Regions from separate parts of the Pantoea ananatis PA13 genome, predicted to be linked through region 4. Evidence: predicted binding sites of a transcription regulator. Region 4 holds the regulator's gene; each other region holds the start of a gene.
What was found. The regulator CRP, encoded in region 4, controls carbon source genes, mostly activating them, when cyclic AMP is high. The targets are predictions, from matches to a motif close to ATGTGANNNNNNTCACAT.

Region 1 (5,828 bases), 1.1 Mb from region 4:
GCAGAACGAAAGCGATCTCATCACCGGCTATGGCAGTACGTCTACAGCCGGGGCAAATAGTTCACTGATCGCAGGCTATGGCAGCACGCAGACAGCCAGCTACAACAGTGTGCTAACGGCGGGCTACGGCAGTACCCAGACGGCGAGAGAAGGCAGTGACCTCACTGCCGGGTACGGCAGCACCGGCACGGCAGGCTCGGACAGCTCAATCATTGCAGGTTACGGCAGCACCCAGACCGCCAGTTATCACAGTAGCCTGACGGCGGGCTACGGCAGTACGCAGACGGCGCGCGAACAGAGTGTGCTGACAACCGGCTACGGCAGCACCTCAACCGCCGGCGCCGACAGTTCCCTGATTGCAGGCTATGGCAGCACGCAGACCGCCGGTTACAACAGTATTCTGACGGCCGGTTACGGCAGCACCCAGACGGCGCAGGAGGGCAGCGATCTCACCGCAGGTTATGGCAGTACCTCAACCGCCGGTGCCGACAGCTCCCTGATTGCGGGCTACGGCAGCACCCAGACCGCCAGCTATCACAGTAGCCTGACGGCGGGTTACGGCAGTACGCAGACGGCGCGCGAACAGAGTGTGCTGACGACCGGCTACGGCAGCACCTCAACCGCCGGTGCCGACAGCTCCCTGATTGCAGGCTACGGCAGCACGCAGACAGCGGGTTACAACAGCATCCTGACGGCCGGTTACGGCAGCACCCAGACGGCGCAGGAGCGCAGCGATCTCACCGCAGGTTATGGCAGCACCTCAACCGCCGGTGCCGACAGCTCTCTGATTGCAGGCTACGGCAGCACGCAGACCGCCGGTTATCACAGTATTCTGACGGCCGGTTACGGCAGCACCCAGACGGCGCAGGAGCGCAGCGATCTGACCACGGGCTACGGCAGTACCTCGACGGCAGGCCCCGACAGTTCCCTGATCGCGGGCTACGGCAGCACGCAGACCGCCGGTTACAACAGTATTCTGACGGCCGGTTACGGCAGCACCCAGACGGCGCAGGAGAATAGCGATCTGACCACGGGCTACGGCAGTACCTCGACGGCGGGTTACGACAGCTCGTTAATCGCGGGCTACGGCAGCACGCAGACAGCGGGTTACAACAGCATCCTGACGGCCGGTTACGGCAGCACCCAGACGGCGCAGGAGAATAGCGATCTGACGACCGGCTACGGCAGTACTTCTACGGCAGGTTATGAGAGTTCACTGATCGCAGGCTACGGCAGCACCCAGACCGCCAGTTTTAAAAGTACGTTGATGGCTGGTTACGGGAGCTCGCAGACTGCCAGAGAACAGAGTTCGTTGACTGCCGGATACGGAAGTACCTCAATGGCCGGTTATGACAGCTCATTGATTGCCGGTTACGGTAGTACCCAGACGGCGGGTTATCAAAGTACGCTGACAGCCGGTTACGGCAGCACGCAAACGGCCGAGCACAGTAGTACGCTAACGGCAGGTTACGGCAGTACCGCAACGGCGGGCGCCGACAGCTCCCTGATCGCAGGCTACGGCAGTTCGCTGACCAGCGGTATTCGCAGCTTCCTGACGGCGGGTTATGGTAGTACGTTGATCAGCGGACTTCGCAGCGTACTCACCGCCGGTTACGGAAGCAGCCTGATTTCGGGCAGACGCAGTAGTCTGACGGCGGGATATGGCAGTAATCAGATCGCCAGCCACCGAAGCTCGTTGATTGCTGGCCCGGAAAGCACCCAAATCACCGGCAACCGCAGCATGCTGATTGCGGGAAAGGGCAGCTCACAAACGGCGGGTTATCGCAGCACATTGATCTCCGGGGCAGACAGCGTGCAAATGGCCGGAGAGCGCGGCAAGCTGATTGCCGGAGCGGACAGCACCCAAACCGCCGGGGATCGCAGCAAGCTTCTGGCAGGCAACAACAGCTACCTTACTGCTGGCGATCGCAGCAAACTCACGGCAGGCAATGACTGCATCCTCATGGCGGGAGACCGAAGCAAGCTGACGGCGGGCATCAACAGCATTCTCACCGCCGGATGCCGTAGCAAGCTGATAGGAAGCAATGGTTCAACCCTGACCGCCGGGGAAAACTCAGTTCTGATTTTTCGCTGCTGGGATGGAAAGCGCTACACTAATGTGGTCGCTAAAACCGGAAAGGGGGGAATAGAAGCGGATATGCCTTACCAGATGGATGAGGACAATAATATCGTGAATAAACCCGAAGAATAATCGCCATAACAGAGGGAATGTTCGCGAGGGGACGGGAGGTTTAAACAGCGCGCAGACCAGGCTTAAAAAAGCAGAGAAGCGTGTTCTTGTTGGTTATTTATCTGTCCCTGAACACAGTAAAGCCGACCTGAACGGCCTGTTGTGGTCCAGGCCGGCCAGGCCAACAATGCCAGGGAAAAGCAAAAAGGCCCATTGCTGAGCCTCTGCAAAAAGACCTGATGACTCAGGGACGCCAGACTGTGCCATCCGGAGTCCTGGCCATCGTCCAGGTCGGATTGCCGCCCTCGCAGGGGAATTTCGCCGCCAGCGCTTCGTTGATATCAATCCCTAACCCCGGCTTGTCATTGACGTAAGCATAGCCCTGATCCACTTCAGGACAGCCCGGGAAGACTTCACGTAGCGCATCATTCATTGGCGTGTATTCCTGAATGCCGAAATTAGGCGAGCTCAGATCCAGATGCATGTTTGCGCAAACCCCAATCGGGGAGATATCCCCAGGGCTGTGCCAGGCGGTGCGAACACCGTTTAATTCACTGTAGATGGCGATTTTTTTCGCCGGTGTGATACCGCCAATCGAGCTGATATGACAGCGGATATAATCAATCAGCTTATTGTCGATCAACGGCTTCCACTCATTCACGTTAACGAACAGCTCGCCCATTGCGATCGGCGTGGAAGACTGCTGGCGCAACATTTTCAGCCACTCCGTATTCTCGGGAGCAACTGGATCTTCAAGGAAGAAAAGCTGATAAGGCTCCAGCGCTTTAGCCATATGAATGGCATTAATCGGCGTAATACGTTCATGGGCATCATGGAGTAGCTCCACGCTGAAACCCAGTTTATTGCGCAGATGATCAAACAGACGCGGAATGCTTTTCGCATAGGCTTCCGGATCAAAATAGATCCCCGGGGCTTTGGTGCGAGGCGAGCGCTTGGGTTGAATATTTTTCGCTTTCACCATGCGATTGGCAATCAGTCGCAGGTCATCAGTACCGGCACCGCCGTACATGCCCATCTGGCAGCGAATATACTGGTAGCCTTCTTCCATTTTGGCGCGAGCGCTGTCTTCCACTTCAACTTCATCGGCGCCATCGGTGTGCACATAGAGCGCAATACCGTCGCGACATTTCCCACCCAGCAGTTCATAAACCGGCAGGCCAGCCTGTTTACCTTTGATATCCCATAGCGCCATATCAATGCCGGAAAGGGCATTATTCATTACCGGACCATTGCGCCAGTAGCCACTCACTGCGGCGGACTGCCAGATATCTTCTATTCTGGCGGGATCTTTGCCAATCAGAAACGGGGCAAGGTACTCATCAATGGCACTTTGTACGGCGTAAATGCGCTGGGTAAAGGTGGCGCAACCCAAACCGTACAGTCCGGGCTCATTAGTTTCAATTTTAACCACCACCAGATCGATGCCGCCCGGCGCAGTCAAAATTGTTTTTACATTGGTGATGAACAGATTGCTCACACTAGCTCCTTATTATTCAGAACATTAACCGCACCGTACTCATCGCTGCTACGCAGGGTTTAATGGTATGTTGTCATACAACATTGCCTTTCTATCATAAATTTATCCGGCTTGAACTCTGCACTGCTATTTTTGTGACGGCGATCTAATGAAACGTCTCAGGCTAAATGTATTGTTTTTATGTCTATTAAATACAATGACTTGATGGATTTTTCTGTTAAGCATTTGTGATATGTGCCTCATAAATACGCTTTGTGTATTGATTTAATCTGCCGGCAAATTCACCTTAATAAGATAGTTGTCATACATATTTGAAGGTGGATTATGACTGCAATGTTCGATCTGACCGGTAAAACGGCTTTGATAACGGGGTCCTCCCGCGGCCTGGGGTTTGCCTACGCCGAAGCATTAGCCGCTGCCGGGGCAGAGGTTATTTTGAACGGCACGCGTGAAGCGGTGCTGAACGAGGCCGTTGAACAGCTTAAAAATAAAGGCTATCGCGTCTCCGGCCGGGTGTTTGATGTGACCTGTGAAAGCGCGATAGAGCAGGTGTTCGCCAGTCTGGATGAGCAGGGCATCGCAGTCGATATCGTAATAAATAATGCCGGGATCCAGTACCGCAAACCCATGCTGGAGCTGGAACTGGAAAACTGGCAAAAGGTGATTGATACCAACCTCACCAGCGCCTTTCTGGTTTCGCGCGCGGCAGCCAAACGCATGATTGCCCGCGATCGGGGCGGCAAAATCATCAATGTCGGTTCGTTGACCAGCCAGGCGGCCAGGCCAACCGTTGCACCTTATACCGCTGCCAAGGGCGGCATTAAGATGCTGACCTGCTCAATGGCGGCCGAATGGGCGCAGTTTAATATCCAGACCAATGCGATTGGGCCGGGATATATCCTGACGGACATGAACAGTGCGCTGGTGGACGATGCCCGGTTCGACAGTTGGGTGAAAAGCAGTAACCCTTCGCAGCGCTGGGGACGGCCAGAAGAAGTGGCCGGTACGGCCGTTTTTCTTTCATCGCCTGCCTCAGATTATATCAATGGTCAGATTATCTACGTGGATGGCGGCTGGCTGGCCGTGCTGTAAGCGTTATTGACCCGGAAGAGGAAAAACATGTGCACAGCATAATGACGCATGCCTGCGTGGCAAAGGGTAAAAAAGAGATCGCGGTTGAGCAGCGCGAACTGAAGTATTCGGATGATGATGTCGTTGTTCAAGTGGAGTGCGGCGGCATCTGCGGCTCGGATATTCATTATTACCATGAAGGACGTGCCGGATTATCCGTGATTAAGCAACCACTGGTGATAGGTCACGAATTTGTGGGGCGGATTTTCCAGGCGCCGGCAGCATCAGGGTTAGAACCGGGACAAAAAGTCGCGATTAATCCATCACAGCCATGTGGTCAGTGTGAGTATTGTCGGGCAGGTAAACAGAATGCCTGCGCCACCATGCGCTTTATGGGGAGCGCCCAGTTCACTCCGCACGTGAATGGTGGATTTGCACAATATGTCGTGGTGCCTGCGAAGCAGTGCGTGGCTTATGATGAGCAGGTTCCGGCCAGCGTCATGGCCGTTGCTGAGCCTACCGCCGTCGTGATCCATGCGCTCAACGTGGCAGGCAGCATCGTCGGGAAAAGGGTGCTGGTGATGGGTGCGGGCCCCATCGGCGCCTTAGCGATTGCCGCCGCAAGCGCTTCCGGCGCGGCAGAGATCGTGGCGTTCGATCCGAGCGAGCGCTGCCGCCGCATCGCGTTAGAAATGGGGGCTGACTCGGCAGTGGATGCGAGCGATCGTGCCGCCGTTGCCCGCTACGGTGAAAATCGGGGATATTTCGACGTTACGCTGGAAGCCAGCGGAGCCGAAGCAGCGATTGAATCCAGTATTCTGGTTACGCGGCCTGGCGGCGTTGTGGTTCAAATTGGGATGGGAAAAAGTCCGCTTAATTTCCCGGTAGCGCAGATGCTGGTAAAAGAAATTAGCTGGAAAGGCTCCTTCCGTTTTATCGATGAATTTGATGTGGCGGTGAAATGGCTGGAAAAAGGCATTATCGATCCGCGTCCGATTCTTTCCGGCAATTATGCCTATCACGATATTGAGGCGGCATTAAAGGCGGCCAGTGATAAAACACAACATT
Region 2 (5,828 bases), 1.3 Mb from region 4:
ACTCTGTGCTGCCTTCCCACAACAGGCGCGTAAAGCGTGCCGAATCCAGATTTACAACGTAGCTCAGCGCCATAAAGTGAGTAGCATGGCAGTGCATAATCACCCGATCGCTTCCCTGAGTCACCTGCTTGCGTACGCTGTGCGACTGGAAATGCGCCGCCAGTTCAGAGGTCGGCAGCCCACCGTTGCTTAATCCCCAGTGAATTTTATACGACAACCCCTGGTCATCCACCTGCAGCAGCACCAGACTGTCTGCCGGGTCGAGCTGCACGTTACGAAAAAACTTGCCAGACCCGGTCACTAAAAACCAGTCGTTAGCTAACGCCGGTGCCGGTTTACTCAGTTCAATGCAGCGCGGTTCGGCATAAAAGTCGCTGGCGAAGTCCTGCACTTCTTCGGGAAGCAGGCGCAGGCTAACGTTACCGCCGTTACGCTCATCCCAGCCTTTCAACCACATATCGCTGGTGGCTTTTACCATCCCCTGTACGAACCAGGATGTCAGAATGTTTTGCATGGTTTATCCCTTAGCGTTGACGCAAAGTATGTTGTTCGTAATGACGGACGTCGCTCAGCCAGCTGGCATCGGCAGGAACGTCATGACGCAGGCACCATGCTTCCCACACCGCCTGCCACGGCAGCGACTTTTGCTCTTCCAGCAGGGCCAACCGTGTGGTGAAATCCCCTTCACTCTCCAGCCTACGCAGCCGATCGCTGGGCTCCAGCAGCGCCCGCAGCAACGCTTTTTTGGCGTTACGCGTACCAACGACCCAGGCGGCAATGCGGTTGATTGAGGCATCAAAAAAGTCGAGACCGATATGCACCTTATCGAAGAGTTTCTGGCGGGCGATCTCATGGGCAATCGCCTGAGTTTCATCATCGAGCAGCACTACATGATCGCTGTCCCAACGTACCGGACGGCTCACATGCAGCAGCAGGCGCGGCACGTACAGCATCGCGGTAGAGATTTTGTCGGAGATCACTTCAGTCGGGTGGAAATGCCCGGCGTCCAGCGTCAGCGCAATCTGCCGGCTGCTGGCGTAGCCAAGGCAGAATTCGTTGGAACCCACGGTGTAGCTTTCCGCACCAATCCCGAATAGTTTGCTTTCGACAGCATCAATATGGTGTTGCGGGTTGAGTTGCTCATTGATGATCGCGTCAAGCGCGCTGGCAAGGCGCTGGCGCGGCGCAAAGCGGTCGATGGTGAGATCTTTCATGCCGTCCGGCACCCAAATGTTCATCACGGAAGGCGTACCGAGCTGTTCACCAAAGTAAGCCGAAATATGGCGACTGGCTTTACAGTGGTCGATCCAAAACTGGCGAATACCTGAATCGGCGTGCGACAGCGTAAAGCCATCGGCACTCTTTTCATGTGAAAAGCAGGTGGGATTGAAATCCAGCCCCAGCCTGTTGCTTTTTGCCCACGCTACCCAGTTGCTGAAGTGTTTCGGCTCGATGGCATCGCGCTCAACGGGTTGGCTGCTCTCAAGATAGATCGCGTGCAGATTCAGACGTAAGGCGCCCGGAATCAGCGATATGGCTTTTTCAATGTCGGCGCGCAATTCGTCGGCGTTGCGTGCCCGTCCCGGATAGTTGCCGGTGGCCTGAATACCGCCGGTGAGTTGCCCGTTGGGATTTTCAAAACCGCGCACGTCATCACCCTGCCAACAGTGCATCGAGACCGGGATCTCATCCAGTTGCGCCATCACAAGGTCCACATCAACGCCATTCTCAGCATAACGTTGTTTCGCCAGGTCAAAGGCCTGTTCAATCAGCTTTGTCATATGCAAGTTCCTTAGCAGGTTGGAGCAGCGCGGTGAAGCGCGCCTGATGGGCCGCAAACGCGCTGTTGTCGAGCGGTTCAAAGATGTCTGACGGGAAATTACGGCTGATGCAGCGGCGCAAATCCGCGACGTCACGCAGTTCACCTAGCGCGATGAGCTGGCAACCCACATTTCCCAGCGTGGAGGCTTCTACCGGACCGGCAATCACCGGCAGTTGACAGGCATCGGCACACAGCTGGTTGAGTAAAGGATTCTGGCTGCCGCCGCCCACGATATGCAGCTGCCGTAGCGGTGTGCCGCGTAGCTGGCCGAGTTCCAGGATTGTCTGACGATATAAGAGCGCCAGACTGTCAAAGAGGGTGCGTGCCAGTTCGGCCGCAGTGTGCGGTATCGGCATCGCCTGTTCAGCACAGGCATGTTGGATTGCCTGCACCATGTTGTCTGGGTTAATAAAGCGAGGGTGGTTAGGATCTATGAGCGAGCGGCAGGCTGGCTGTTTTGCGGCATCCGCAATAAGCAGGGGCAAGTCGCGGATGTTCAGTTCGCTACAGACGCGCTGTAAAAGCCACAGCCCCATAATGTTTTTCAGCACCCGGTAACCTTCCGCGCCGCCTTCATTGGTTATGTTGGCCTGTAAAGCAGTCGCATTCACATAGGGTTGGAGACTTTCAATCCCCATTAACGACCAGGTACCTGAACTGAGATAGGCTGCATCGTCGTGCATCAGTGGCGTGGCCAGCACCGCGCTGGCCGTATCGTGCGTGGCTACGGCAATCACCGGGATCCGCTTGCCGCTGGCGCTGGCCCAGTAACCCACGTTATTGCCCGGTGCATGCGGTGTGCCGAACCAGGCGGAGTCGACGCCAGCCCAGTCCAGCAAGTCACGATCCCACTCACCACTTTGAATATTCAGTAACTGCGTGGTGGTGGCGTTGGTGTATTCCCAGTTCATTTCGCCGGTGAGACGATAGTGTAGATAGTCCGGAATCATCAGCGCATGTTTCACCTGCGACTGCCAGTCCGGCTGCTGCAGATGTAGCGCGCGCAGCTGATATAAAGTGTTAAATGGCAGAAACTGAATGCCGGTGCGCTGGTATATCGCCTGCTGGCCGAGATCGTCAATCGCCTGGGCCATCAGGCCCTCGGTGCGTTTGTCACGGTAGCTCACGGCTTCGCCAACGCGATGTCCGTCTGCATCCAGCAGTACCAAATCAACGCCCCAGGTATCAATACCCATGCTGTCCGGCACGATGCCTTCATCATCCAGTTGCTGCAGTCCGGCGCGAATGTCCTGCTCCAGACGATCCAGATCCCAGCAGTCATAGCCGCCGCGCTGAACCCGCTGATTCGCGAAACGACGGACTTCACGCAGGGCGATTTTCTGGCTGTCCGACGTCCACTGCGCAAGCATGACGCGCCCGCTGGATGCGCCTAAATCAATGGCAACGATGTTACGCATATTCATGGCATGTTTTCCTGAAATGACATGGCTACAGAATAAAAAGCCTGCAGGCCTGCCACCTTAGGCGCAGTGCCAGCAGAGGATCTTCGCTGGCAGGTTTGCAAAGGTGTTCGTGAGACAGCTCACAGAACCGCGTGACGATAGAGTTGTGAGCTTTGCCGCATTTCTATCAATCACTTAGGCGATCTTAAATAATTCGCCATTTTCTTGCGCCGCCCCGTTCAAAATTCAAGGTGATGTCCGCAGCGCCTGCGTAGACTCAGTTGCAACATTGTTAACGGAGAGCAAGCCATGACCGTTCTGCATAGCGCGGATTTCTTTCCCGCCGGAAATTACGCCATTGCCATCGAGCCACGCGTGCCACAGCAGGCTTTTCCAGAGCATCACCATGATTTCCATGAAATTGTGCTGGTTGAACAGGGGTCCGGTATTCATGTGTTTAATGGTCAGCCGCAGGCGTTGAGTGCCGGTTGCGTGTGCTTTATACGCGACCACGATCGCCATCTGTATGAAAAAACCGACAACCTGTGCCTGACCAATGTGCTGTACCGAAGCCCGGGGGCGTTCCGCTTTCTTTCCGGGCTGCAGGCACTATTGCCGCGTGAAGAGGACGGACGGTACGCGTCGCACTGGCGCATTAATCAAAAAGTGATGGGTCATGCTTCGCAGTTGGTGACACAGATGAAGCAGCAACCTCTGTGGTCACTGGAACGTCAGGCACATCAGGAGCAACTCTTTCTGCAAATGCTGGTGTTGCTACGTGAGGCCGCTCGCAATGACAACGCGCAGGACCAGGAAGCCAGACTGCACCGATTGCTTGACTGGCTGAATGAGCATTACAGTGAAGAGATCGTATGGGAGGCGCTGGCCGACAGCTTTTCACTGTCGCTGCGTACGCTGCACCGCCAGATGAAGCAGCAGACAGGCAGTACGCCACAGCGTTATTTGAATCGGCTGCGGTTATTGCAGGCGCGTCATCTGCTTCGCCACAGCGATATGCGTATAACGGACATCGCCTATCAGTGTGGGTTTGGTGACAGCAACCACTTCTCCACGCTGTTCCGGCGTGAATTTGGCTACGCGCCCCGCATGGAGCGTCAACAGATGTGGTAACTGGAGCTTTTAATATGTCGCTAATTCTGTCGCGCGAGGACTACTTTCCTGCCAGAAACCTGCCCATTGCAGTGGCCGAACGTATGCCACAACCCTCTTTCCCGCCTCATCAACACAGGTTTAGCGAGATTGTAATTGTCTGGCGCGGCAACGGGCTGCACATCCTCAACGATCGCCCCTGGCTGATTACCTGCGGCGATGTGTTTTATATTCGCGACAGCGACTGCCATAGCTATGACAGCGTCCATGACCTGGCGCTCGACAACATTCTTTATTGCCGCGATCGCTTTCGGCTCGATCTTGACTGGAGCCAGCTTATACCGCCTCAGGAAGAGAATGCTCAGTCCGGTTGGCGATTAACCACCCACGGTATGGCGCTGGCGCGTGGCGTCATCAGCCAACTGGAGCGGGAAAGCCGCAAAAACGATCCCTTGTCCATTCAGCTTTCTGAAGCCTTGTTTTTACAGCTGGCGCTGATTCTGCGCCGCCACGGTTACGCGGCCGATCGTTCCTGGGCGCTACCGGAAGGCGAACAGCTTGATCTGCTGATGTCGTCGCTGCTGGCCGATATCAGCCGTCCGTTTGACCTCGCCCACTTTTGCGAGCAGCACCAACTCAGCGAGCGAGCGCTTAAACAGCTGTTTCGCCAGCAAACCGGCATGACAATTGGCCACTATTTGCGTCAGCTTCAACTCTGTCAGGCAAAATACTTACTGCGCACCCAGGAAAGTTTAATCAGCGAGATTGCTTCACGCTGCGGCTTTGATGACAGTAACTATTTTTCGGTGGTGTTTACGCGTGAAACCGGCATGACGCCCAGTGCCTGGCGGCAACGTTTTGTACCGCAATGCGCCACGCTAACTGATAACGCAAAAGCCTGATACGCGTTAACGCATCAGGCTTTTATCTCTGCGGAGTCAGGCAGCCATGCCAAGCCCGACAATATTGGCAGCGATGATAATGACTATGCAGCCAATCGACAGGACGCTAACCGGACGACGCCCGACAGATTTCCACTCTTTCAGCATCAGTCCGACCAGACCACCACACAGCACATACAGACTCATGTGCAGCATCCAACTGACAAAGTCATATTGCGGTGGAATTTTGGCATGGCCCCATGCATAGAAAAAGAACTGCAGATACCACATGGTGCCGCCAAGAATAGCGAAAGCGATATTGGCAATTAACAGCGGTTTTGCCACGGAGAAGTCCCGGCGTAGGGAGAGCTCCGGCTTAACCGCCAGGCGGATAAAGCAGTACGCCAGGTTAATCAGCGCACCACCGCCCATAATCACCACATAGCTGGGTAGCGCCACGTACAGCGGATTAATACCCAGATTAGCTGCCGCAACATGCATCGGCTTTGCGGCATCCATAGCGAAGGACATGCCGGCCGAGAAAATACCGCAGATAACCGCCAGTATCAGCCCTTTCTTCAGATTGAATTCTTCGGCGTTAATGCCCAGCGC
Region 3 (5,828 bases), 670 kb from region 4:
AATTGACATAGTTGAGCCTCAAAAATTGTTGTAGTGGGATCGTGCGGTAACGGCCCTGACGTCCCTGGAAACCTGTCATCGCCAGCGGGCAGCCGGCAAAAGGCAAACGTTTACTTCGCCGCACAGAACGGGACGTCACGCTGCCCCGTTTAAAGGGGGCAGATTATCCGGCGTTTAACCGCCGTTTTTCAACCGCTGAGTGAGGATTGGTGACTATAAAGATCAGGTTGATAACATCAGGAATGCTCTTGATACCATCATTTAACATTCTGTCCGTCAGGATAAGGCGTCAATCACGAGAAGGCAGGCAAGAATGACGCCGGGCGGCGTCATCGGGCAACGTGCATCAGCCAGAAAGGTTAATCTCACCGCCTTGTTGAATAGCGCGCTGCCAGGCCGCACGCTGTTGCACGGTCGTTAACCATTTTTGCGTAGCGGGGGCATCTTTCAGTCCGGCGCGCTGGCTCAGCGCCAGAATAGGGAAACTCATCTGCACATCCGCAATGCTGAAGCGCTGACCCGCGAACCACGGCTGTGTTGAAAGGTGAGCTTCAATGACCTGCTTGTGCAATTTGAGTTGTTTATCCAGCCAGGCTTTCTGAACGCCTTTACCCAGCGCCGCGCCCACGGGGCGAAGCAACCAGGGCACCGGCGCGCTGCCAAGGCGGCCAAAAACCAGCTTCATCACCAGCAGCGGCATCAGTGAACCTTCCGCATAGTGCAGCCAGTAACGCGCCTGTAGCTGCGCCTCTTCATCAGTGAGCTGCAGCCGTTTTTCGCTGTCGTATCTTTCTTCCAGATACTCAAGGATGGCACCGGACTCGGCCACCACGCGATTGCCATCGGTGATCACGGGCGACTTCCCTAACGGATGCACTTTTTTTAAAGCGTCCGGCGCCAGCATCGTGGGTTCGCGCTGGTAGCGCTTGACCTGGTAAGGCACTTCCAGCTCTTCCAGCATCCACAGCACCCGGTGAGAGCGCGATTGTTCAAGATGGTGAACGGTGATCATCATGGTTCCCTGTGAGTGAATATGCTGCAAGTATAGACGTCACCTTGTCTTATGCAGGGAACCATCCTGCTCAGGATCGAGCAGTACCGCGCCAGAGCCCTGCTGGCCCAGCAGGTCGCCAGGGTTGCGCAGCGGGCAGTCACGCATTGATAAACACCCACAGCCAATGCAGCCATCCAGATCGTTACGCAGGCGCGTCAGCGTTTCGATGCGCTTATCCAGTTCGTCGCGCCAGTGCTGCGTCAGATTGCCCCATTCCTGAGCAGACATCCGCTTATCTGCCGGCATGTTCTCAAGGCTGTCACTGACGCTGGCGAGCGGAATACCAATGCGCTGTGCAATTTTAATAATGGCCACCCGTCGCAGCACATCACGGCTGTAACGCCGCTGGTTTCCGCTATTACGGGTGCTGAAAATCAGCCCTTTGCTTTCATAAAAGTGCAGTGCAGAAACGGCGACGCCGCTTCGGCGCGCCACTTCGCCCGGTGTCAGCACGGGTTTTGGGTAATTGCGATCTTTTTTCATTTGGCACTTTACCTCAAGTTAACTTGAGGAATTATACTCTTTTCCCATCAGAACGACACCTTCCCTTATGATGTCATGCGCCAGCGAGCGGACCCGGTTTTATCGCCGAAAGCCTGTCAATTCCGCATGAACGCTAAGGGGAAATTCACCAGAAGGATGAGGCCATGATACAAGAAGAGATCATTCATTCACTGACGCACTGGATTGACCAAAACCTGGATAAGAGCCTGTCAATTGACGAAGTCGCCGCCAAATCAGGCTATTCGAAATGGCATCTGCAACGTATGTTCCGTAGCGTGACGAAACAGACGTTGGGTGGCTATATTCGCGAACGCCGCCTGACGCTGGCCGCTGAAGCGCTGCGACAAACGCAGCGGCCAGTGTTTGATATTGCGATGCAATATGGCTATGACTCGCAACAGACATTCTCACGCGTTTTTCGTCGCCAGTTTTCACAAACGCCCACGGCTTATCGCCACGCGATGCGCCGCCAGGCCATCCAGCGTCCGCGTTTGATGCGCTTTGACTGCAGCGACACGATGACCAGCTTTACCCAGCGGACAACGGGAGAATGCTGTCCGGTTAGCTGACGCGCTCCGTGCGCCTGCCCAGGCGCACGCCGCATTTAGTGCCCCAACCTTGTCGTAAGCGCCCTCTTTTTCTGCTGCCAGATCAGACAAATTTTGTACAAAAATCAGAAATCGGATGATATAGTGTGACCCACATCACATTATGACACTTGTTGCCGACGAAAGAGCCCGACCTGACAGACTTTTCCGCCGACGTGATGTTCGCAGACAGTCAGGCGTAATCTCCGATTTTGAGGTCAAAATTGATGGCGACTTTAACCACCAGTTTTCTTGTTATGCGCTGGGAATTGCTTAGCGCGATAATGATGTTCTTTGCCAGCACGCTAAAAACCCGTCTCCGCCAGGACAGTCATCACGTCATGGCGTTTCTCTGTGGCAGCGTAGGCGTTGGGATGTCGTGCTGGTTCGTGACCGGCTTGATGGGCATCACGTTGAGTATGGAAAACGTGCACCATTTCTTTAGCGTCTCTAAAGATGTCTTTATCGACGTGATGAGTCGAGCGCCCGCTAACTGGCAAATGCCCTGATAAACTCATAAAAAACCCCGCAAAGCGGGGTTTTTTATATTGCTGTGTAGCGTCAAATTTTCTTCAACATAACAGGAATGGCAACGTCCTGTATTTCTACGTCCGGCCTCTGCGTTCCGCGACGATCCTGAATCCACATTTCACCCATCATCTTATCCAGCCCGCGATCCAGACCCGTCACCATGCCTGCGCCTGGCGTGAACGTCAGCTCGCCAAAATAAATTTGTTCATCATGGATATACCAGTCAACACGGACATAGTCGAAGTCGCTGGCCAGCGTTTTGCTTAACGCCAGGGCCTGTTGTAACGATGGCATCACCGTCGAAACGTCCAGCCCGGTATCGCGAATTTTATGGAACGCCTCACTCAGGTTGTTCACATAAAAATTCATTGAGAGCTGAGGCTGACAGCGGTTGTAAATGACCTGAAGCACATACTCAAAGTTGCCATCGCGCTTATTAAACATGTGGAACTTGTAGTCAACCGGGGCACTTTTGCCATCACCGATGTATTGCTCAACCAGAATACGTGGCTTGATATAGCGATAGTGAATCTCACGCGCTTCGTTGGCGAAGTCAGTCTTTAACCACGTGTAGCAGTTATGAATGATTTGCTGCTTCCGGAGTGCATTAGGTTCCTCCAGCACGATCTCGACCATGTTTGACGCATGATTCGGTTTGATCACCGTTCCCTTCCAACGCGTCAGATTGTTCAACGTGGTGGGATCGGTCGTGTCATGAAGCAGCGGTATCAGATATTCATTGCCGATCTTCTCAGCAATAAACTCACGCACCGAAAACTTGTCAGAGAGGCGGGCATAGAGCTGATAGTCACCATGAATGAACTTGCGATACAGCACTTTTTCATTGAACACCTTGGGCTCACGCAGGTTGGGTAGCCTTCTGAACTTACGGAAATAATAAATCCGGTCCTGATAAGTCCAGGGCATCTTCTTGATGAAGTATTGCAAACTTCTTCTGAGCTCGTGTTTTAACTTGAGCATATTTGACCTCATTTGTAGGTTTTGTAGTTGAGTGAGGAAACCTGGATTTTTTGAATCACGCCGTGTTTAAAGAAATAATTCATGACGGTCAGGGACAGGAGCTCTGATAGAAAAACGCTCCATGCGGCTCCTGTAATGCCATAGCCCTGAATCAGCCACCAGGAAAGCGGCATACTGATGATCACCAGACAAATGATTTTCTTCAGTAAATAATCAAAGCCCCCTTCCTTTACCATGTAGCGATACGCGACGGTGCCCAGCGCCGAAAAGCTGGTCGCTATCGACAGCAGGGTGATGAGATTGCCTGACTGGGTAAACGCTGGGCCATACAGCGCGATGATTATCTGTTCACCGAACAGTGCGACGATCAGCAACATCAGCAAAGACACGGCCATCACGTAGCCATTGAGCCGCGCCGTCAGCCTGATCGCTTCCTCACCGCGCGCGCGAAAAATTTCGCTAAAGCACGAGGTGATGAGTGCGACGGGAATAAAAATCCACGAGGCGGCGATGGTATTGGCTGCGGCAAACAAGCCAAGCTCCTGGGCCGATGCGATGCCAGCCAAAAACATCTGCGCGGCTTTTACCTGGACAGAGATAAAAATGCTGGAAATCGCCAGAGGCAATCCGGCATACATCAGGTAACGCAAATACAGCGTTCGCGTCTCGCGCGGCGGAAGCTGGTCCTGATGTGCCTGATAAAAGGTGTAACGTTTGATGGCGTAAGGCACCAGCGTGACCGTGATAACCGAAAGCGTTAGCCACAATGGATTGAGACGCAGCCAGGCAATGATAAAGCTCAGGGCAAAACTCATCAGCATGCCAATCGCATTCGCCACGGTATTCAGCTTTGAAGCCAATCGTGCATTGTTGTAAACGCTAAAGGTGTCCTGTGTGACAAAAACAGACGCAACAAAAGAGGCCAGTGCAAATGCCAGGAAGTTCTCCTGCATGTTGTACCAAACCCAAATTAATACTGGCCCTGAGGTGAGAAGTAATAAACCCATGCGCAACGTGCGTGCGATGCGCATTAAACGTAAACCTTTGGCCGCATTTTTGCTGACACGTTTAAACAAAATTGTTTCAGTGCCAAAGAGGGCTATGGTTTGCACCATAGCAAATAATGACGTTGAAAATGCCATCTGACCAAATAGGGTCGGACCGAAGGATTTTGCCACATATGACGTCACGAAAATGACGCCAAAGACGGAGATAATCTTTTCAGACATCATCCAGGCGGCATTAGACATTACGCTCAATTTCATCGACTGTTCCTTAGTATTACTCTACATCTACCACTTCGGTGCCCATCCCTGGGACGAATTAATAAGCGCTTAAATTTCATAGCGAAATTATAAACATCGCGCCAGTCCGGCGCAAAAATGAGAATCCAGTCTTATTTTATCGGGAGAATTCAGGAGAATTCTGATTATATCTGGACCGAATACCCTCTACTGGAAACGATTTCAAATTGAAACCAATAATGTTTCCAAAAACCATCCTCCCTGAATAAAACAGGTCAGGCGGCTTTGAATATCAAATTTACAGTCATTTTTATCTTTGGGATGCGATGAATTTATATCAAAAACCCCATACCAGGAAGGCGCGACATCCCGATAAGAATAAAATAAGATTTATCCCATGATGATATTTATTCTAAATATCTTAATTTAACCCTCGCAATTTAACGTCCGTATTTAAATACGGCACTCAATGAAATCATACAGTACCAAAGGTTAATAAAGTAATTCTCATCCATTAATTGATAAGAAAGGTAAGAGCATTTATGAGAAAGTCACGATATAGCGAAGATCAAATCACAAATGCCATTAAAGCTTCTGAATCGGGCGTTAAGGTTAAAGAGATTTGTGAAGAGCTGGGCATCTCTGAGGCAACCTTCTACAGCTGGAAGAAGAAGTTCTCTGGGCTATCCTCGGAAGAAGGCAGAAAAATCAAAGAACTGGAAGAAAAAGTACAGTTTCTGACACGCGAACTGCAAGCGCTGAACGCGGATAAGGAAATGCTACAGAGCGTATTGAAGAATTTCTTCACCACCAACGAAAAACGTCAGGCGGTCAACTTCTTACAGAGCACTTTTGATGTAGGAACCCGGCGCAGCTGCCGTTTACTGGATATTAGCCGTAGCGTTTATCATTACCCTGCCGGTTCAG
Region 4 (5,828 bases):
GAAGGGCATGGGCGCGACCGGTGCCGCATCGGTCTCCAGCTTTTCGTATGCGGCGGTCGCAATTTTCCATGCCAGCCACAGAAGATAGAGGCTCCCGGCAACTTTCAGGATAAGGTGCAGTGAGGGATAGAGCAGGATCAATCCCCCTACGCCAAACGCCACCATCAGTAGCATCAGTTGCATACCAATCATGATGCCGACCATTAACGGAAGGGTTCGGAAAAAGCCAAAGTTGGCGCCCGAGGCGGTGAGTAACATATTATTAGGTCCGGGTGTAATCGCCGCGACCCAGAGAAACCCTAACATTGATAAAAAAAGACTGAGTTCCATTAATCCGGGTTCTCCCTCCATTATGTGAAAACTTATCGAAGCTAACAGTGTGATATGGAACAGACAAGCCTTTACAACATGAAATTTTCGGGCCCGGACGGCGCGGCGTTCAGCCCCATGCGCGGCCTGACCAATCCGCATGTGCAAACCATACTGCCGCGCCTGTTCCGCCGTACTCTAGCGTTAACGCCTCACTGGCAGCGGCTGGATTTACCCGATGGTGATTTTGTCGATCTGGCCTGGAGTGAAGATCCACAGTTTGCCGCGCATAAACCACGCGTGGTGCTGTTTCATGGTCTGGAAGGAAGCTTCCACAGTCCCTACATCCATGGCCTGATGCAAGTCTGCAGGCAACGTGGCTGGCTGGCCGTAGTGATGCATTTTCGCGGCTGTAGCGGCGAGCCGAACAGGCTAAACCGGATTTACCACTCCGGCGAGACGGAAGATGCACGCTTTTTCCTGACCTGGCTGAAGGCCCGCTGGGGACAGGTTCCTACTGCAGCTGTGGGGTTTTCGCTGGGCGGGAATATGCTGGGTTGCCTGCTGGGCCAACAGGGCAGTGACGTTGCGCTGGATGCCGGCGTTATCGTTTCGGCACCCTTGATGCTTGAACCCTGTAGCGCCCGACTGGAACGCGGGTTTTCCCAAATTTATCAGCGTTACCTGCTGAGCCAGCTTAAAAAGAATGCCAGGCGCAAGCTGCACGCATGGCCCGACACCTTACCGGTCAATCTCAGTCAGCTGAATGCCCTGCGTCGCCTGCGTGATTTTGACGACGCCATCACGGCCCGGGCGCATGGCTTTGCCGACGCCACGGACTATTATCGCCGTGCCAGCGCCCTGCCGTTGCTGAGATCGGTGACAAAACCGTTGCTGATTATCCATGCAAAAGATGACCCCTTTATGAGCGATGAGGTGATCCCGCAGAATGACCAGTTATCTGCCACTATTACCTATCAGCTGACAACACACGGTGGTCATGTTGGATTTGTGAGTGGTACCCTGCGTCAGCCTGAATTGTGGCTGGAACAGCGCGTGCCGCAGTGGATTTCCCCTTATCTGGATAGCTAACCCTGTGATTATTCCCTGGCAACAGGTTTCTCCCGAAACCCTTGAAAACGTTATTGAAGCCTTTGTTCTGCGCGAAGGTACCGACTACGGCGAACAGGAACTCAGCCTGACCGAAAAAGTCGCCAATGTGCGACGCCAGCTGCAGCAAGGTGAAGTCGTGCTGGTCTGGTCTGAGCTTCACGAATCGGTCAACATCATGCGCAAAAGTGAGTTCCGTGGCTGATGCACAGAACGAAAAATCGTGCTAACAATGCTCATCGCCTGATTTCACAGGGAGTTTCACTATGTCGGCACGTCATCCGATTATCGCGGTAACAGGTTCCAGCGGTGCCGGAACCACTACCACCAGCCTCGCATTCCGTAAAATTTTTCAGCAACTCAATTTGCACGCGGCCGAGCTGGAAGGGGACAGTTTCCACCGATTTACCCGGCCTGAAATGGATATGGCTATCCGTAAGGCGCGCGATCTGGGTCGCCATATCAGCTACTTTGGCCCGGAGGCGAATGATTTCGGTCTGCTGGAGCAGACCTTTGTTGAATACGGTGATCAGGGCAAGGGCCAGTCACGTAAATACCTGCATACCTACGACGAAGCGGTGCCCTGGAATCAGGTGCCAGGTACCTTTACCCCGTGGCAGCCGCTGCCACCGGATACGGACGTGCTGTTTTATGAAGGACTGCACGGCGGCGTCGTGACGGCTCAGCACAACGTCGCTGAAAAAGTGGATTTACTGGTCGGCGTCGTCCCCATCGTTAACCTGGAGTGGATTCAGAAGCTGGTACGCGATACCGGTGAACGCGGTCATTCGCGTGAAGCCGTAATGGATTCGGTGGTGCGCTCAATGGAAGATTACATCAATTTCATTACGCCGCAGTTCTCACGCACCCATATTAACTTTCAGCGGGTTCCAACCGTCGACACCTCTAACCCCTTTGCGGCACGCACCATTCCTTCACTGGATGAAAGTTTTGTCGTCATCCACTTTCAGGGGCTGGAAGATATTGATTTTCCCTACCTACTGGCTATGCTGCAGGGATCGTTTATTTCCAATATCAACACGCTGGTTGTACCTGGCGGGAAAATGGGGCTGGCGATGGAATTAATTATGGCACCGCTGGTAAAACGGCTCATGGAAGGCAAACGCATTGAATAAAATCAGAGGCCGCGCTGGCCTCTGAATAATTACAGCTCGATAACTTCGTAACTGTGGGTAATTTCCACCCCTTTGCCTAACATAATGGCAACCGAGCAATACTTCTCAGCTGAAAGGTCGACCGCACGCGCCACGGCTTTATCTGAAAGTGCTTTTCCACTGACGATAAAATGCAGGTTGATGCGGGTAAAGATGCGAGGCGCTTCTTCCCGGCGTTCTGATTCGAGTTTTACTTCGCAATCAGCCACATCGTTGCGACCTTTTTGCAAAATTGATACCACATCAATGGCGCTGCATCCGCCGGCCGCCATCAGCACCATTTCCATAGGGCTGGGCGCTTTATCGCCGGAATTGCCGTCCATTAAGACCTGATGTCCGGACGAAGACTCGCCGAGGAATGTTAACCCTTCAACCCATTTGACTCTTGCCTGCATAATCTGGCCCCCAGAATGCCCTGTTTTTGCGTCAGAGTACGCTTTTGCCTGGTAAACAGCAATCCGGAGAAATCAGCCTTATTGCTGAAGCGAGACAACACAAGACAGTCGGCGAAAGCTGTGCTACAAACAGTGCTGAAAATATTTTTCGTCATCCGAAGACGAAGCCGGGAAGAATGATGCGCTCTGCGCAAATGCAGCCCGAATAATTTCCTGAATGGAAACACGCTTAACGCTTTCATCGCCTGGCAGGGAAACTGAGCCCTGTATTTTGGGCACGATTACAATAGAGGATAATAGCGAATGGTTCTCGGCAAACCGCAAACAGACCCTACACTTGAATGGTTCCTGTCCCATTGCCATATTCACAAGTATCCATCCAAAAGTACGCTGATTCACCAAGGTGAAAAAGCCGAAACGCTTTACTACATCGTGAAAGGTTCCGTCGCGGTACTGATTAAGGATGAAGAAGGCAAAGAGATGATTCTTTCTTATCTGAATCAAGGCGATTTTATTGGTGAGCTTGGCCTGTTTGAAGAAGGTCAGGAGCGCAGCGCCTGGGTACGTGCGAAAACTGCGTGCGAAGTGGCAGAGATTTCCTACAAGAAATTCCGTCAGCTCATTCAGGTTAACCCGGATATTTTGATGCGCCTTTCTTCTCAGATGGCTCGCCGTCTGCAGGTGACGTCAGAAAAAGTGGGAAATCTCGCTTTCCTGGATGTGACCGGACGCATTGCACAAACGTTGCTTAATCTGGCTAAACAGCCAGATGCCATGACGCATCCTGACGGCATGCAAATTAAAATTACTCGTCAGGAAATTGGCCAAATCGTTGGTTGTTCACGTGAAACCGTGGGCCGTATCTTGAAGATGCTGGAAGATCAGAACCTGATCTCCGCACACGGCAAAACCATCGTTGTTTACGGCACACGCTAAGCCTGACTGTTCACGGCGTGATGGCGACATTATGCCGTGAATGTCTTGTGTTGAGCCGATGTGGCGAAGAATAATCTATCACCCCGAAGTTAACTATGCGCTGCGCCAGACGCTGGTGTTGTGCCTTCCCGTAGCGCTCGGCTGGCTGTTCGGCGATCTGCAAAAAGGATTACTGTTCTCATTGGTTCCCGCCTGCTGCAACATTGCCGGTCTGGACACGCCCCACAAACGCTTCTTTAAACGCCTGATCATCGGCGGCAGCCTGTTTGCCCTTGGCAGTTTACTGATGCAGTGGCTGCTGCTTAAAGACGTGCCGCTGCCGCTCATCCTGTTTGCCCTGCCTTTGCTGCTTGGCGTCACCGGAGAGATCAGTCCGCTGCACGCCCGACTGCTGCCCGGCACGTTAATCGCGGCAATTTTTACCCTCAGCCTGATTGGCCGTATGCCCATTTACGTTCCGCCCCTGCTCTATATCGGTGGAACGCTCTGGTATGGCCTGTTCAACTGGTTTTGGTTCTGGCTGTGGAAAGAGCAGCCGATGCGCGAAAGCCTGAGCCTGATCTACCGTGAGCTGGCAAATTACTGTGACGCCAAGTACAGCTTATTGACGCAGCTGACTGATCCGGAAAAAGCCCTGCCGCCCCTGCTGGCGCGTCAGCAAAAAGCGATCGATCTGATCAACACCTGCTATCAGCAAATGCATATGCTGTCTGCGAGTCGCGATCACAGCCACAAACGCCTGACCCGGGCGTTTCAGGTAGCACTGGATCTGCAGGAGCATATCTCCGTCAGCCTGCATCAGCCGGAAGAGGTCCAGAAGCTGGTCGAGCAAAGCCATGCTGAAGCCGTCATCCGCTGGAACGCCAGAACGATTTCAGCCCGGCTGCGCGCGCTGGCCGACGATATTCTGTATCACCAACTCTCTGGTCGTTTCGATATGGACAAGCAGTTGGGTGCGCTGGAGAAAATCGCCCTTCAGCATCCGGACAATCCGGTGGGTAACTTCTGTCTCTATCATTTCAGCCGTATCGCCCGGGTGCTTCGAACCCAAAAGCCGCTTTATCAACGCGACCTGATGGCCGATCGCCAGCGTCGTTTACCGCTGCTGCCCGCGTTGCGGAGCTATCTGTCGCTGCGGTCTTCCGCACTGCGAACGGCCGGGCGTTTTTCCGTCATGCTGATGCTGGGCAGCGCCCTGGCCGTGTTCTTTTCGATTCCTAAGCCCTACTGGATTTTGATGACCATCATGTTTGTCAGCCAGAGCAACTACAGCGCAACCCGCGTACGTATTCAGCACCGGGCCCTGGGAACCTTTGCCGGACTGGCTATCGCGGCGGCGTCGCTACGCCTGGATGTGCCTGAACCGCTGGTGCTGAGCATCATGCTGGTGATTACCTTTATCAGCTACCGTTTTACCCGCCAGTTTTACGGCTGGTCAATAGTGGGATTTACGGTTACGGCCGTTTATACGCTGCAACTGCTCTCCCTTAACGGGGCACAGTTTTTACTGCCCCGCCTGCTGGATACGCTGATGGGCTGCCTGATCGCCTTTGGGGGCATGTTATGGCTGTGGCCGCAGTGGCAAAGTGCCCTGCTGCGCCAGAATGCCCATGATGCGCTGGAGGCCTGTCAGGATGCCCTGCGAATGTTGCTGGGCCCGGAGCAGTCACCCGATGCGCTGGCTTACCAGCGGGTTAAGGTCAACCAGGCGCATAACGCCGTATTCAACTCCCTGAATCAGGCCATGCAGGAGCCGGGATTTAATTCACGCTACCTGCAGGATATGCGCTTATGGGTCACGCACTGCCAGTTTATCGTGGAGCACATTAACGCCATGACCATTCTGGCACGCGAACATACCATGCTGCCGCCCACGCTGGCTGAGCACTACCTGCAATGGTGC

Region 1: PAGR_RS18500 (enolase C-terminal domain-like protein) is a predicted target of CRP. The motif match lies at 3,915-3,932, and genes of this name have one in related genera.
Region 2: rhaS (HTH-type transcriptional activator RhaS) is a predicted target of CRP. The motif match lies at 3,390-3,407, and genes of this name have one in related genera.
Region 3: PAGR_RS20500 (YjcB family protein) is a predicted target of CRP. The motif match lies at 2,251-2,268, and genes of this name have one in related genera.

The regions. Positions count from the first base shown of each region.
Region 1 is NC_017554.1:3,912,255-3,918,082, reverse strand. Features, by position in the region: gene PAGR_RS18505 (beta strand repeat-containing protein) at 1-2,212, shown strand, start outside; gene PAGR_RS18500 (enolase C-terminal domain-like protein) at 2,436-3,689, opposite strand; gene PAGR_RS18495 (SDR family oxidoreductase) at 4,014-4,781, shown strand; gene idnD (L-idonate 5-dehydrogenase) at 4,823-5,828, shown strand, end outside.
Region 2 is NC_017554.1:1,740,784-1,746,611, reverse strand. Features, by position in the region: gene rhaD (rhamnulose-1-phosphate aldolase) at 1-514, opposite strand, end outside; gene PAGR_RS08180 (L-rhamnose isomerase) at 525-1,781, opposite strand; gene rhaB (rhamnulokinase) at 1,765-3,246, opposite strand; gene rhaS (HTH-type transcriptional activator RhaS) at 3,535-4,356, shown strand; gene rhaR (HTH-type transcriptional activator RhaR) at 4,371-5,237, shown strand; gene rhaT (L-rhamnose/proton symporter RhaT) at 5,274-5,828, opposite strand, start outside.
Region 3 is NC_017554.1:4,342,572-4,348,399, forward strand. Features, by position in the region: gene PAGR_RS20480 (NCS2 family permease) at 1-9, opposite strand, end outside; gene PAGR_RS20485 (glutathione S-transferase family protein) at 347-1,012, opposite strand; gene soxR (redox-sensitive transcriptional activator SoxR) at 1,052-1,537, opposite strand; gene soxS (superoxide response transcriptional regulator SoxS) at 1,702-2,127, shown strand; gene PAGR_RS20500 (YjcB family protein) at 2,373-2,654, shown strand; gene PAGR_RS20505 (ATP-grasp fold amidoligase family protein) at 2,707-3,657, opposite strand; gene PAGR_RS20510 (oligosaccharide flippase family protein) at 3,666-4,922, opposite strand; gene PAGR_RS20515 (transposase) at 5,444-5,828, shown strand, end outside.
Region 4 is NC_017554.1:428,980-434,807, reverse strand. Features, by position in the region: gene PAGR_RS01995 (LysE family translocator) at 1-330, opposite strand, end outside; gene PAGR_RS01990 (hydrolase) at 385-1,401, shown strand; gene PAGR_RS01985 (YheU family protein) at 1,406-1,624, shown strand; gene PAGR_RS01980 (phosphoribulokinase) at 1,686-2,555, shown strand; gene PAGR_RS01975 (OsmC family protein) at 2,585-2,989, opposite strand; gene crp (cAMP-activated global transcriptional regulator CRP) at 3,293-3,925, shown strand; gene PAGR_RS01965 (YccS/YhfK family putative transporter) at 3,984-5,828, shown strand, end outside.